2 regions of the Sanguibacter sp. Z1732 genome follow, and region 1 is predicted to be linked to the other one. Evidence: riboswitches for the same ligand, from Rfam matches in the RefSeq annotation. Region 1 holds a riboswitch; the other holds the start of a gene.

Region 1 (3,664 bases):
CTTCGCGACACTCACACGTCAGCCCTCACCGAGAGTAGGCGTGCGACGTACTTGGCGACGACGTCGACCTCGAGGTTGACCCTGTCCCCCCGAGCCAGCGTACCGAGGGTGGTCCGCTCCAGAGTTGTGGGGACGAGCGCGACTCCGAAGGCCTCGTCGCCGGCCCACGTCACCGTGAGCGATACCCCTTCGACGGTGATGGATCCCTTCTCGGCCACATACCGGGCGAGGGCGACGGGCATCCCGAGGTCGACCTCGTCCCATCGGGGGCCGGGTCTGCGCTGCAGGACCGTGCCGACGCCATCGACGTGCCCCTGGACGACGTGGCCGCCCAGCCGAGCATCCACGCGAACTGCGCGTTCGAGGTTGACCGGGTCGCCGGGCGCCAGCGAACCGAGGGTCGTCCGGCGCAGCGACTCGGGCATGACGTCGGCGGTGAAGCCGCGCTCGTCCAGTTCGGTGACAGTCAGGCATGTCCCGGAGACCGCGATGGAGTCGCCGGTGCGCAGGTCCTCGAGGACGGTGGTCGCGGTGACAGCGAGAACGGCGGCGCCGTCAAGATCGGTCCGGTCGTCAACGGTTCCGACCTCCTCGACAAGTCCGGTGAACATCGCCAGAACTCCTCAGGCTCGTCGGGTGACGACGAGGATGTCCTCACCCAGGTGTTGTGCGTCGGTCGTGTGTCGGCGGTGCGCGTCAGCGAGGGTTGACACACCGAGGTCGGGGACGGCGGCCGGGCCCGCTCCGAGCAGGACCGGCGCGACGTAGCTGTGCAGTTCGTCCACCACGCCGGCGCGCACGGCGGCCCCGAGGAGGGTCGGGCCGCCCTCGATCAGGACGCGGCGGGCGCCGACATCCCAGAGCCGCGCGAGGACCGAGGGGATGTCGCGTGTCGTGAGGTGGAGCCAGTCCCCCGGGCCGTTGCGGATCGCGGCTGAGGCGGGCACGGAACGATGGCCGACGGCCACCCGCAGCGGCTGGTGGTCTGCCAGCGTGCCGCCGGCCCGGCGTGCGGTGAGCGCGGGGTCGTCGGCGATGACGGTGCCTGTGCCCACGACGATGGCGTCCACGTCACCGCGCACCGCGTGGGCATGGTCGCGGGCGACCGGTCCGGTGATCCACTTCGAGGTGCCGTCCACCGCCCGACCCGGCCGTCCAGGCTGGCCGCCATCTTGCCCAGGACCCACGGCGTCCGACGCTCCACGGCGGTGACCCAGGCCTCGGTGAGTGCTTCGGCACCGCGGACGACGTCGTCGGGCACCTCCGCCTCCCGTGCGGTGCGAACCTCCAACCCCTGCGACCGGAGCCACTGTGCGCCACCGGCGGCGACCGGATCGGGGTCGCGGACCGCATACACGACCCGGGCGATCCCGGCTGAGAGCAGCGCCTGCGAACAGGGCGCGGTGCGTCCGCTGTGGTGACAGGGCTCCAGAGTGATGACGGCGGTCGCACCCCGGAGCGTGGAACGGTCAGCCGCCGCCATGGCTGCGGCCTCTGCGTGTTCGGTTCCGGCACCGTGGTGCCAACCCTCAGCGAGGACGGCGCCGGAGGAACCGATGATGACGCACCCCACGCGGGGGTTGCCACCGCGCTGCGGTCCCCGCCGAGCGAGCACGAGCGCGCGCTGGAGCGCCCGGTTGATAGCGTCGTCCGGCACCTGGTCTCCTCTTGCCTCGGTGTGAGCCGGGGTGCCTGAGGACGCACGATGCCACTGGCGCCGTCGTCGTTCGACGGCGGCGCCAACAGTGCTGCCTCCCATCCGGACTCTCACCGTCGGTCCCGGAGTTCCACCAGGTCAACCGCTTGTCATCAGACGCGCGGGTCGCGGACTGTCACCGCCGGCTCGGAATTTCACCGACCCCGGAGCACGTGTTGCTTGGACAGCAGCATGGCACACTTCCCAGGGACAGCCAAACCGCCGTGCACCGCGGCGCCGGCGTCATCAACCAGGTGGCAGCGCCCGGGCGGCGGACCGGGCCGCGCGCGGCAACGCCTCGAGGATGACGTCCACAGCGTTGTCGTCGTGTGCTGCGCTGAGGAACCACGCCTCGTACACGCTCGGCGGCAGGGCCACCCCCGCCTGTAGCATCGCCTGGAAGAATGCCGGATAGCGCCACGACTCCTGCGCCGTGGCACCGGCGTAGTCGTGGACGCCACCGGTCGCGGCGTCCGGACCGAAGAACACGGAGAAGAGGTTCCCGGCCCGGTTGACCACATGCGGCACACCCGCCGCGGAGAGGGCCTGCCCGGCAGCCTGCGCGATGACGCCCGCCACGCGGTCGACGTGCGCGTAGACGCTCGCGTCGGCGAGCCGGAGCGTCGCGAGCCCGGCCGCGGTTGCCAGCGGGTTCCCGGACAGGGTCCCGGCCTGGTAGACGGGCCCGGTCGGGGCAAGGAGTTCCATGAGTTCTGCACGACCCCCAACCGCGGCCAGCGGCATCCCGCCGCCGACGACCTTGCCGAACGTCATGAGGTCCGCGGCCCAGGACTCCTCGGCACCCTCGAGCCCCCACCAGCCCGCCGGACCGACGCGGAATCCGGTCAGCACCTCGTCGAGAACGAGGAGCGCACCGTGCTGCGCGGTGAGACGCCGCAGGGCCGCATTGAACCCGGCAGCGGGTGCGACAACGCCCATATTGGCCGGTGCGGCCTCGGTGATCACGCAGGCGACCTCCTCGCCGCGCTCGGCGAACACCGCTTCGATCGCGCCGATGTCGTTGTACGGCACCACGATCGTCTGTGCGGCGCTTGCCGCCGGGACCCCGGCGGAACCAGGTAGGCCGAAGGTCGCCACGCCCGAGCCGGCCTCGGCGAGCAGGGAGTCGACGTGACCGTGGTAGCAACCGGCGAACTTGACGACGAGGTCACGGCCCGTGGCGCCCCGCGCGAGGCGCACCGCCGTCATCGTGGCCTCGGTTCCGGTGGAGACCAGGCGCACCCGCTGCGCCGGGGGCACCCGTTCGCGGATGGTCTCGGCCAGTTCGATCTCACCGAGCGTGGGCGCACCGAAGGACAGCCCGTCAGCCGCGGCGTCCTGGACGGCGGCGACGACCTCGGGGTGCGCGTGACCGAGCAGTGCCGGCCCCCACGAGGCCACAAGGTCGACGTAGGTGCGTCCTTCGACGTCGGTGATGCGAGCACCGGACGCCGCGGCGACGAAGCGGGGGTTGCCGCCAACGGAGCCGTAGGCACGGACCGGGGAGTCCACGCCCCCGGGGATGACGCCGAGTGCCCGGGTGAACAGATCATCGTTCGTGGTCATTTCTCTCCTTGCTGTCCGGTGAGCCAGCCCGCCACCTCGGTGGCCCAGTAGGTGGCGATGATGCCGGCTCCCGCGCGGCGGATGGAGGTCAGCGTCTCGAGGATGGTGCGGCCCCGGTCCAGCCAGCCGTTCGCCGCGGCCGCCTCGACCATCGCCAGTTCGCCCGACACCTGGTAGGCGGCCACCGGGATGTCGACGGCCGAGGCGACGTCGGACAGAACGTCGAGGTAGCCGAGCGCCGGCTTGACCATGACGACGTCGGCGCCCTGCGCGAGGTCCAGAAGCGCCTCGCGCGTGCCCTCGGTGCGGTTCGCGACGTCCATCTGGTACGTGCGGCGATCGCCACGGAGCCGGGAGTCCACCGCCTCACGGAAGGGCCCTAGAAGGCGGAGGCATACTTCG
Region 2 (3,664 bases), 1.0 Mb from region 1:
GACACCGGACTGGACGTGGACGCCGCCGCCATGGTCCACTCCCACCCGGCATGGGTGGTCCGGGCAATCCGGGCCGCACTGGGACCGGAGGCCGGCGCGGACCAGGTCGAGGCGGCGCTGGCGGCCAACAACACCGCGCCGGCGGTTTCGTTGTGCCTGCGTCCCGGCCTGGCCGTTCCCGGGGACCTGCCCGCCGACACCGCCACACCGGGCCGGTGGGCGCCGACGGCGCAGATGCTGACCTCCGGGGACCCCGGCGCCTTGGCCGCCGTGCGCGCCGGCACCGTCGGCGTACAGGACGAGGGGAGCCAACTGGTCACCCTGGCTCTGGCGGACACCGATCTGGAGGGCACCGCTCCACCTGGCTGGACCTGTGCGCCGGCCCGGGCGGCAAATCCGCACTCCTGGGCGCCCTGCTCGCCGAACGCGCGCCCGAAGGCGTGCTCACCGCGAACGAACTGGCCCCGCACCGGGCGGCGCTGGTGGCCGACTCGGTGCGGGCGGTGCGAGGCGTACTGCCGGGACTGGAGGTGCGCACCGGTGATGGTCGCGACGTGGGCACCGCCGAGCCGGGTCGGTACGACCGCGTCCTGGTCGATGCGCCGTGCACCGGCCTGGGGGCGCTGCGCCGTCGGCCCGAATCCCGGTGGCGTCGCACCCTGCAGGACCTGGCCGCACTGACCACCCTGCAGCGGGAACTGCTCACCTCGGCCCTGCGCGCCGTCCGTCCCGGGGGAGTGGTGGCCTACGTCACCTGCTCCCCGCACATGGCCGAGACCAGTGTGGTGGTCACCGACGTGCTGCGAGACTTCCCCGGCGCCACGCTGCTGGGCGCCGCTGCCGCGCTCGGCCGGGTCTCGGTCACCCCGCCCGATGACCTCACCGGGCCGATGGCGCAACTGTGGCCGCACCGGCACGGCACCGACGCGATGTTCCTGGCACTGATCCGGCGGTGACGGCCGCGGCCATGAGGTGCCGGTCGAGGAAGTAGGCTGGCGAGCCATGGCGATCCTCATCTCACCGAGTGTGCTGAACGCGGACCTGTCCCGGCTCACCGAGGAGGTCGAACGGATCAGCGACGCCGACTTCGTGCATCTGGACGTGATGGACAGCCACTTCGTCCCGAACCTGACGTTCGGGTTACCGGTGGTACGGGCACTGTTGGAGCACGTCTCCACCCCGGCCGATGTTCATCTGATGATTGAGGACCCGGACACCTGGGCGCCGCAGTTCGCCGAGGCGGGTGCGGCCTCGGTCACCTTCCATGCCGAGGCGTCCGTCGCCCCGATCCGGCTGGCCCGGCGGCTGCGTGAAGCAGGTGCGCGCGCCGGGATCGCGCTGAAACCCGACACCCCGGTGGAGCCCTACCTGGACCTGCTCGGCGAGTTCGACATGGTCCTGGTGATGACGGTGGAACCGGGGTTCGGCGGCCAGCCGTTCCTGACCTCAATGCTGCCGAAGATCACCCGGGCCCGACGCGCGATCGAGCAAGCCGGCCTGGACGTGTGGGTGCAGGTGGACGGCGGGGTCTCCCGTGACACGATCGCCCAGGCCGCCGGCGCCGGTGCGAACATGTTCGTCGCCGGATCCGCGGTGTACCGGGCCGCGGACCCGAACGCGGAAATCGCCGCCCTGCGCGACCTCGCCACCGCCGCCTACCCGGCCTGACGGGCCTCCCGGGGAAAGGGCCGTGCGGGCACGACCGGACCCGGATGTGGCACAATAAGGTCAGCAAGAGACGTGCTCCGGGGTCGGTGAAAGTCCGAACCGGCGGTGATAGTCCGCGACCCGGCCTACGCATTCGTGCGGCGGGCGGTTGACCTGGTGGAATTCCGGGACCGACGGTGAAAGTCCGGATGGGGGAGGATGCACGCGGCGCCGATACGTATCGGCGCCGGCCGAGGTTGCGCCGCGCAACCCAGGCGGACCCCGGGTCACGCCTGGGAAGGAGAGGCCGCCGTGGCCCGCAGCACCGTCACCTTGGTGGCGCCCCGAGCAGGACCCGCGCTGAGCGTCCTGGCCCCGGTGGTGGCCGGCATCTCGGTGCTGCTGGGCTGGGAACTCCTCGCGTGGTCGTTGGACTCCCGTTCCCTGCCAGCGCCCAGCGCCCTGGGCCCGCGGCTGCTCACCGAGTGGCGTGAGGGTGGCCTGGCCGGATACGCCACCACCACCATGGCCGAGGCACTGCTGGGCTGTCTCATCGGGTTCATGGTCGCGGTGCCGCTGGGTTACCTGATCGCCCGCTCGGCGGCTGTCTCCGCCGCCCTGGGACCCTACGTGGCCGCGACCCAGGCGATCCCCGCCGTGGCGCTGGCGCCGTTGCTGGTGCTGTGGATCGGGTACGGCCTGGTGCCGATCGCGCTGTTATGTGCCCTGCTGGTCTTCTTCCCGATCCTGATCAACACGACCCTCGGCCTGACCACGCTGGACCCCGATGTCATCGATGCGGCCCGGGTGGACGGAGCCGGCCGGGGCCGGTTGCTCTGGCACATCGAGGCACCGCTGGCGCTGCCGTCCCTGCTCGCCGGGGTACGTAACGGCTTCGTCCTGTCCGTCACCGGCGCTGTGGTCGGGGAGTTCGTGATGGGCGGTCAGGGCCTGGGGATGCTGCTCACGGTTTACCGGGACCGGCAGGACACCGCCGGCCTGTTCGCCGTCCTCATCGCACTGTCGGTGTTGGCGATGACCTTCTTCTTCGCGATCCGCTACCTGGAACGACGACTGCGTTGGTAAGGAGAACCATGAACGCACCCGCCGCCCTCCGCCGCTCCCGCCCCCGCATCCGCGGCCACCGGGGCCGACGGCGTACCACCCGCGCCCGGGGGACGATCGCTGCGGCCGCACTCGCCGTCGTGCTGGCGGGCTGCGCCGGACAGTCCGGGCCGGGGGACGAGGAGGGAGCCGGCGCCGGGCAGCAACCCGACGCCGCGGAGTCGACCGAGGTGACCATCGGCCTGACCTACATCCCCGACGTGCAGTTCGCGCCGTTCTACCTGGCGCAGGACGCCGGATACTTCGAGGCCGAGGGTCTGGAGGTGGACCTGCGCCACCACGGCGCCTCGGAGTCGCTGTTCGGCGCTCTGGAAGCGGGGGAGGAGGACGTGGTGATCGCCGGGAACGATGAGATCCTGCAGGCGGTCAGCCACGGCACCGACGTGGTGTCGCTGGCCACCATCTACCAGGACTACCCCGTGCAGATCTTCGTGCCGGCCGACTCCGAACTGACCGAGGTCGCTGATCTGGCCGGGCGCAACCTCGGGGTTCCCGGGCCCTTCGGACAGAGTTGGTTCGGGCTCCTGGGCTACCTGGACCGCGCCGGTCTGAGCGAGGATGAGGTGAACATCGAGCACGTGGGTTTCACACCTTGTTCAACGCGCTGTCCGAGGGTCACGTGGACGCCGTGGTCGGCTTCGTCACCGCCGACGCCGCTGCCTTTGCCACCGCCGACTTCCCGGTGCGCACGATCGCTGATCCCGACGTGCTCCCTCTGGTGAGCGTCGGACTGGGTGCCTCGCAGGAGTGGCTCAACGACCACTCCGAGGCCGTACCCGGTCTGATCCGGGCTGTGGAACGAGCGGTGGATGACATCCGCGCCGATCCGCAGGTCGCCGTGGACGCTGCCAGCGCGCACATCCCCGGGACCATGACCGACCAGGATGAGGCA

Evidence for each region. A riboswitch is a leader RNA that binds a small molecule or an ion and turns the genes downstream of it on or off. The one in region 1 is predicted to bind FMN.
Region 2: it holds a riboswitch for FMN, as region 1 does, so the genes downstream of both, ACRRRO_RS17665 (ABC transporter permease) here and ACRRRO_RS01415 (hypothetical protein) in region 1, are expected to answer to the same signal.

The regions. Positions count from the first base shown of each region.
Region 1 is NZ_CP194857.1:212,389-216,052, forward strand. Features, by position in the region: gene ACRRRO_RS01405 (riboflavin synthase) at 12-611, opposite strand; gene ACRRRO_RS01410 (RibD family protein) at 624-1,139, opposite strand; partial or broken gene ACRRRO_RS01415 (hypothetical protein) at 1,382-1,759, opposite strand; FMN riboswitch at 1,744-1,871, opposite strand; gene hemL (glutamate-1-semialdehyde 2,1-aminomutase) at 1,943-3,262, opposite strand; partial or broken gene hemB (porphobilinogen synthase) at 3,259-3,664, opposite strand, start outside.
Region 2 is NZ_CP194857.1:3,387,971-3,391,634, forward strand. Features, by position in the region: partial or broken gene ACRRRO_RS17655 (RsmB/NOP family class I SAM-dependent RNA methyltransferase) at 1-956, shown strand, start outside; gene rpe (ribulose-phosphate 3-epimerase) at 1,003-1,668, shown strand; FMN riboswitch at 1,737-1,872, shown strand; gene ACRRRO_RS17665 (ABC transporter permease) at 1,960-2,733, shown strand; partial or broken gene ACRRRO_RS17670 (ABC transporter substrate-binding protein) at 2,742-3,664, shown strand, end outside.